2 linked regions of the Azospirillum brasilense genome follow. The protein of the gene in region 2 interacts with the protein of the main gene of each other region in a pairwise test. Links are inferred from orthologs where the notes say so. Each region holds a gene or a part of one and is shown on either strand. Other genes may lie near its edges. The genes, in order: recJ and H1Q64_RS09195.

Evidence for each region.
Region 1: the proteins of H1Q64_RS09195 (region 2) and recJ interact in binary tests that used the Escherichia coli proteins (3 or more experiments, as listed by UniProt). The link is inferred for Azospirillum brasilense from one-to-one orthologs.

The regions. Positions count from the first base shown.
Region 1 is NZ_CP059449.1:2,567,366-2,570,590, forward strand. What follows is about bases 69-2,981. They hold recJ (single-stranded-DNA-specific exonuclease RecJ), read right to left. Parts: upstream 2,469-2,981; coding sequence 669-2,468; downstream 69-668. Other genes in these bases: H1Q64_RS12225 (aldo/keto reductase), read right to left, coding at 69-235; H1Q64_RS12240 (glycerol dehydrogenase), read left to right, coding at 2,681-2,981. Also shown: more of H1Q64_RS12225, read right to left, coding at 1-68; more of H1Q64_RS12240, read left to right, coding at 2,982-3,225. UniProt on the Escherichia coli protein: Single-stranded-DNA-specific exonuclease.
Region 2 is NZ_CP059449.1:1,934,833-1,938,117, forward strand. The notes cover bases 153-3,125. They hold H1Q64_RS09195 (DNA topoisomerase), read right to left. Parts: upstream 2,769-3,125; coding sequence 537-2,768; downstream 153-536. Other genes in these bases: H1Q64_RS09190 (hypothetical protein), read right to left, coding at 153-246; H1Q64_RS09200 (trypsin-like serine peptidase), read left to right, coding at 2,811-3,125. In the rest of the region: more of H1Q64_RS09190, read right to left, coding at 1-152; more of H1Q64_RS09200, read left to right, coding at 3,126-3,285.

The sequences.
Region 1 (3,225 bases), 630 kb from region 2 along the record:
TGACCAGGAATACCTCGTCGCGGCGCCCGGCGATGGCCTCGCCGACCACCTCCTCCGCCCCGCCGTCGGCGTACATCTCCGCCGTGTCGATCAGCGTCATGCCGAGGTCGAGGCCGAGCCGCAGCGCCGCCGCCTCCCGCGCGCGGTCGCGGCTGTCCTCGCCCATGTACCAAGTGCCCTGACCGAGCACCGGAACGGCGGTTCCCGAAGGAAGGCGTGTCGTCGGAATGGTCATGGATGTCTCCCGTTCCCTTGGCCCCGTCGAAGGGCGTGAGGAACGTTAGTCCACGGAACCACCCCTGGAAACCGCCCCTTGGCGCTATTTCGGCGGGTGGGAGAAGCCGGCGACCACGGCGCGGCAAACGGGTCGCTTGCCAGACCGGCAAAGGCGCCGGACAAATGACGCCTGAAACGACAAAAGCTCAGCCAAGGGCTGAGCTTTCGAAACTGGTGCCAACCTGTGAGAAGGTGGCGTCCCCAAGGGGATTCGAACCCCTGTCGCCGCCGTGAAAGGGCGGTGTCCTAGGCCTCTAGACGATGGGGACGTCGTTGGCGTGGCGGGATTACTAATGGGATGACGGGCCGAGCGCAAGCGTTTTTTCCAACTCCTTTCTACCCCGTTCGCGTATGCCCCCCATGCAGCATCTCCACGCCGAATTTGTTTGCATTCACATGGTTTGGGAGGGTGCCGCGTCGTCGATCAGGAGCTGGACTCCCTCCGCCCCGTTCCAGCGGTCGATGCGCAGGACACCGGCGATGTGGAAGGGCGATCCGCGGCCCATCAGCAGGGCTTTTCCCATCTCGCTCTCCAGCGCGCGGAAGGCGATGGCCTTCAGCCGGGCGCCGTCGCCGCCCTGGAGAATGCAGCGGACGTGATTCGCCCCGACCACGTCGGCCCGCACCACGCGGGCGTCTGTGACGGCGAAGCGCGGCTCCGCGTTGCCGGTGCCGAACGGGCCGAGCTGGTTCAGGCGGTCCACCAGGGATGTGTTCGCCGCCCCCACCGACAGCGCGCCGTCCAGTTCCAGCGTCGGCACCAGCGGGGCCGCGGCGACCTGCTCGGCGACGCGGCCGGTCAGGAAGGCCTGCAGGTCGGCCAGCTTGTTCCCGGCCACGGTGAAGCCGGCCGCCATGCGGTGCCCGCCGCCGGCCATCAGCAACCCTTCCTGCCGCGCCGCGATCACCGCCGCCCCGAGATCGACCCCGCGCACCGAACGGCCCGAAGCCTTGCCGATCACCGTGCCGTCCGCCCCCTCCTCCAGGGCGATAACGCAGGCGGGACGGCTGTAGCGCTCCTTCAGGCGGCTGGCGACGATGCCGATCACGCCGGGGTGCCAGCCCTCCCCCGCCACGAAGACCAGCTCGGCCAGCTCGTCGGCGTGCTCCTCCAGCCGGGCCATGGCGTCGGCGAGCACGCCCTGCTCCACTGCACGGCGTTCGGCGTTGTGGGCCTCCAGCTTCTGGGCCAGCTCCATCGCTTCCATGGGGTCGTCGGTGGAGAGCAGCCGCGCCCCGAGGTCCGAAGCGCCGACCCGTCCACCCGCGTTGACCCGCGGGCCGAGCACGAAGCCGGCGTGGTAGGCGTCCGGCTTCTCCTTGACCCCGGCGACGTCGGACAGGGCGGACAGGCCTGGGTTGGCGCGCCGCGCCATCACCTTCAGCCCCTGCGCCACCAGCGCCCGGTTCAGCCCGGTCAGGGGCACCACGTCGCACACCGTGCCCAGCGCCACGAGGTCGAGCCATTCCATCAGGTTCGGCTCGTTGCGGCCCGCGTAGAATCCGGCGCTGCGCAGCGCCCGGTTCACCGCCACCACGGCCAGGAAGGTCACCCCCGCCGCGCACAGCGTGCGGTAGGCGCCGTCCTCGTCCAGCCGGTTCGGGTTGACCAGGGCGACGGCCGGCGGCAGGCACGGTTCCGCCGCGTGATGGTCGAGGACCACCACCTCCAGCCCGGCCTCCGCCGCCGCCTCCAGCGCCGCGAAGGCGGAGATCCCGCAGTCCACCGTCACGACCAGCCGCACGCCCTCGGCCTTGAGCCGCAGCAGCGCCGGGCCGTTGGGGCCGTAGCCCTCCTTCATGCGGTCGGGCACATAGATCCGCAGGTCGGCCCCCACCGCCCGGAAGAAGCGCCGCAGCAGCGCGGAGGAGGTGGCGCCGTCCACGTCGTAGTCGCCGAAGACGGCCACCGGCTCCCTGTCCATGATCGCTCGGGCGATGCGCTCCGCCGCCGTGTCCATGTCCTTGAAGCGGGAGGGGTCGGGAAGCAGCGCCTTCAGCGTCGGGTTCAGGAAGCCGTCGCACGCCTCCTCGGTCACCCCGCGGGCGGCGAGCACCCGCCCGACGATCTCCGGCAGCCCCCTCCCCTGCGCCAGCCCCCAGGCCAGCCGCTCGTCGTAGGGCCGCGCCTGCCAGCGCTTGCCGGACAGGGAATGGGCGACGTTCAGGAAGGGGGGAACAGTGTCGGTCATGCTGCCCAGGATGCCACGGATCGGAAAGGCCGAAGCCATAGCAGATGGGGGACATGCGGGCCAGCGGATGGGCCCCATCGGTGGCGTTGGGGTCGTCGCGTCTGTACGCAAAGGTGGCAGGCCGCCTTGCCGCACCGCAACTTGAGGCAGGTCATTGCGGGTGGAGAGGCGTCCTGCTCCACTGCGGTCAACACCACGCGGAGGAGGGAACCATGATCACCACGGCGATCTTTCCGGCCCGCTACGTCCAGGGCAACGGCGCCCTCGACAGCCTGGGCGAGGATCTGGCCCGGCTGGGCAAGACGGTTCTGGCCGTCACCGACAGCTTCGTTCTGAAGACGCTGAAGGGTCGGCTGATCGACGCCGCCACCGGGCGCGTCGAACTGGACATCCAGGAATTCCGCGGCGAGTGCTCCGACGAGGAGATCGAGCGGCTGACCGCCCACGCCCGCGCCATGGGCGCTGACACCGTGGTCGGCATCGGCGGCGGCAAGGCGCTCGACACCGCCAAGGCGGTCGCCCACGCGCTGGACGCGCGCACCGCCATCGTCCCGACGCTCGCCTCCACCGACGCGCCGTGCAGCGCGCTATCGGTGATCTACACGCCGGAGGGGGCCTTCAAGCGCTACCTCGTGCTGCCGCGCAACCCGGACCTCGTGCTGGTCGACACCGGCGTGGTAGCGAGCGCCCCGGTGCGATTCCTCGTCTCCGGCATGGGCGACGCCCTGTCCACTTGGTTCGAGGCGGAGGACTGCCG
Region 2 (3,285 bases):
GCCGGTGCCCTGCTGCATGGTGAAGACGTTCTGCTTGGCCTTGTTGCCGATCCCCGCCGCGAGGTTCGTCGCGACGCCGACGTTGGTGCTGGAGAGGGAGGGCGCCGCGGCGAAGGGGCTGCCGAAGCCCGGCTGCATCATCATCGGGTTGACCGGCATGCCGCCGGTCTTGAGGTCGTTGGCGAAGGCGTGGGGGGCGGCGAGCAGCGTGGCGGCAGCGGCGGCGATCAGGGTCAGGCGGCGCATGGGCTGGGTCTCCTCCGGGGTGTGGGGCCGTGTGTGGCTCGATGTCCGTGGAGGAGAGGGTAGGCGGATGCCGCCCCCGCCGCTGTGGCCTGGGCCACAGTCGGAGGGTGATTCGGAGACGCTTGGGAAGTATTGCCCCCTCCCTAACCCTCCCCCACTCTCGGCGGACCGAAGGTCCGCCTGCCGCGTCAGCGCAAACCTATGGTTTGCGCGAGAGCTTCGCAGGGGAGGGGACCGTTCTCCCTCCCTCCCCTGCGATAGCGGGGGAGGGGCGGGGGGCAAGCCGACGCTCAGCGCGCGTGCTGGTCCAAGAACTGGCGGCAGGAATCGAAGTCTTGGAGCACTGTGTCCGACAGCTCAACGCCCTTGCGGTCGGCGAGGCTGCGGGCGAAGGCGACCATCTTGTCGGTCGGGGCCTTGCGCCGCGCGCCGCTCGACGGTGCGGCGGGCGGCGGCCGGGCGGCGTCGGCGACCGGAGCGATCGAGTCGGGGACCTCCGGCGCGGCCTTCGCCTTGCGGCTGCGCCGGGGCGTCTTCGGCGCTTCGCCGTCCATATCGGCCGCGGCGACGGCCGTCTTGCGGCTGCGCGTGCGCGGTGTGGCACCGGCGGGGCGCGGGCTCGTGGAGCGACGGCGTCCGACTCCCCGTCCGGCACGGATCGGGCCGCCACGGACGCCGAGATCCACCGCGGGGCCATGGTTGCCGACCAGCACGCCGATCAGCCGCCCGGCTTCGTCGGCGATGCCGTCGATGACGCTGCGGAAATCAGCGCGTCCGACCACCACCTCGTCCAGCCGCATTTCCCACAGGGCGGTGGTGCCGGGATCGACCAGGGTGGGGGCGGCGCCGCGCAGGGTCTCGAACAGCTGCAACCCGGCGGGGGTGGGGACCAGCCACTTGCCGTCGGCGCCCAGCAGGTTCTGCCGTCGCAGGCCCTTGATGATCTCGGCGCGGGTGGCCGGGGTGCCGATGCCCTTGGCTTCCTTCAGCCGGTCGCGCAGCGCCGGATCCTCGACGAAGCGCCAGGCGTTCTGCATGGCGTCGACCAGCGTGCCTTCGTTGTAGCGCGGCGGCGCCTGGGTCCGCTTGGCCTCCACCCTGGGCTCGGACAGGCGGGCCGGCTCCCCGTCGGTCAGCGGGGGAAGGGTCTGCTCCTCCTCCTTCTCGTCGGGCTTGCCGTCCGTCTCGGCGGAGCCGAAAGCCGCCTTCCAGCCGAGCTTCAGGGGGATGCGCCCGACCGCCCGGAAAACCACCGGCTTGCCGTCGACGGGCACGTTCATCAGGACCGTGGTCTGCCGGTACTCGTAGTCGGGCATGACGGCGGCGAGGTAGGAGCGGCAGATCAGCGCGTAGAGCCGTTTCTCGTCATCGGTCAGGCGGTTCAGCCGGCTTTCCAGATCGTCCAGCACGTTGACGTTGGGCACGATGGCGTGGTGCGACACGCCCTCCAGAGCCTTGTCGCAGAAATGGCCGGACTTGCCGCGGCGGATCACCGGGCGGGACAGGTCGAGATGGGCGAAGCCGCGCAGCCGGGTCAGCGCCCCGGTGATCGCCGGGACGTCGGCGATCTGGTTCTCCGACAGGTAGCGCGCCTCGGCGCGCGGGTAGGTGATGAGCTTCTTGCCCTCGCCGTCGTAAAGCTCCTGCGCGACCTCCAGCGTGCGATCGGCGGTCCAGCCCCAGCGCTGGCCGCAGGTCTTCTGCAGTGCGGGCAGGTCGTAGAGCTTCGGCGGAGCCTGCCGCCGGTCCTCCACCGTCACCGACAGGGGGCCGCCATGGCCGTCCGCGGCGCGGGCGATGGCCTCGGCGCGGGCACGGTCCTTGATGCGGTCCTTCGGCGGCGGAGCGTGGCGCATCAGGAAGGAGCCGCCCGCGGCGGTGGCCGTTGCCACGACCTCGAAATAATCCTCGGGCTTGAAGTTGCGGATCTCCAGCTCGCGCAGGCAGACGATGGACAGGGTCGGCGTCTTCACCCGCCCGATGCCGATCACCCCGCGCGTCCCCGGCGCCAGCAGCGTCTTGGTCGCCGTGCGGGTCAGGGACAGGTTGAAGATCTGGTCGGCCTGCTGGCGCGCCACCGCCGCCTCGTAGAGCGGGCGAAGCTCGTTGTTCGGCTTCAGCTTGGCGAAGGCGTCGCGGATCGTCTTGGGGTCCTGGGCGGTGAACAGGGCGCGCTGCACCCGCCCGCGGAAGCCCAGATGCTCCAGGATTTCCTGCCCGATCAACTGCCCCTCGCGGTCGCAGTCGGTGGCGAGGATGACCTGGTCGCAGCCCTTCAGCGCCGCCTTGATGGCCGCGAGCTTCGCCGTTTTGTTACCGCCGCCGTCGGGCCGCGTCGGGTAGAGTCCGTCCGGCTTCAGCAGGGTGGGCGACCAGCGCTTCCAGTCGGGGTTGACCTCGTCCGGCTCGGCCAGCCGCAGCAGATGCCCCTCGGCCGGCAGGATGCGCCCGTAGCGATCCCCCAGCGCGGCGCGCAGGTCCTTTGCCTGACTGGACTTTTCCGTGATGATGAGCGTGGCCATGGCCGCCATGGTAAGACGAACATGAAAACGTATCAAGAACACTTGATAGCCATTCTGAGCGGTTTCCTGGTCGCGGTGCCGCTCCTCGCAGCCGCACTCCCTGCCACGGCGCAGAACCCTCTGCTGCCGGGGATTGGGGCGAAGGACCGGCGGGTGGTGGTGGACGCCACGCACGCGCCGTGGAACAGCCTCGTCAAGGTGCAGAGCAATCTCGGCGCCCGCTGCACCGGTGTGCTGGTGGCACCGCGCCGGGTGGTCACCGCCGCCCATTGCCTGCTGAACCGGGCGCAACGCTTCCTCCCGGCTTCCTCCCTGCACGTCCTGTTCGGCTACGAGCGCGGGGAGTACCGGCAGCACCGCGCCGTCGCCGCGCTGGAAACCGGCGGCCCCTACGACAAGGAGCGGCGGCTCGACGGGCTGGTCGGCGACTGGGCGGTGCTGACGCTGGACGGCGACGCGCCGGAGGGGATGCCGCCGCTGCCGCTCGCCCGGGTCCCGCCGGACGCCGGCACGCCGC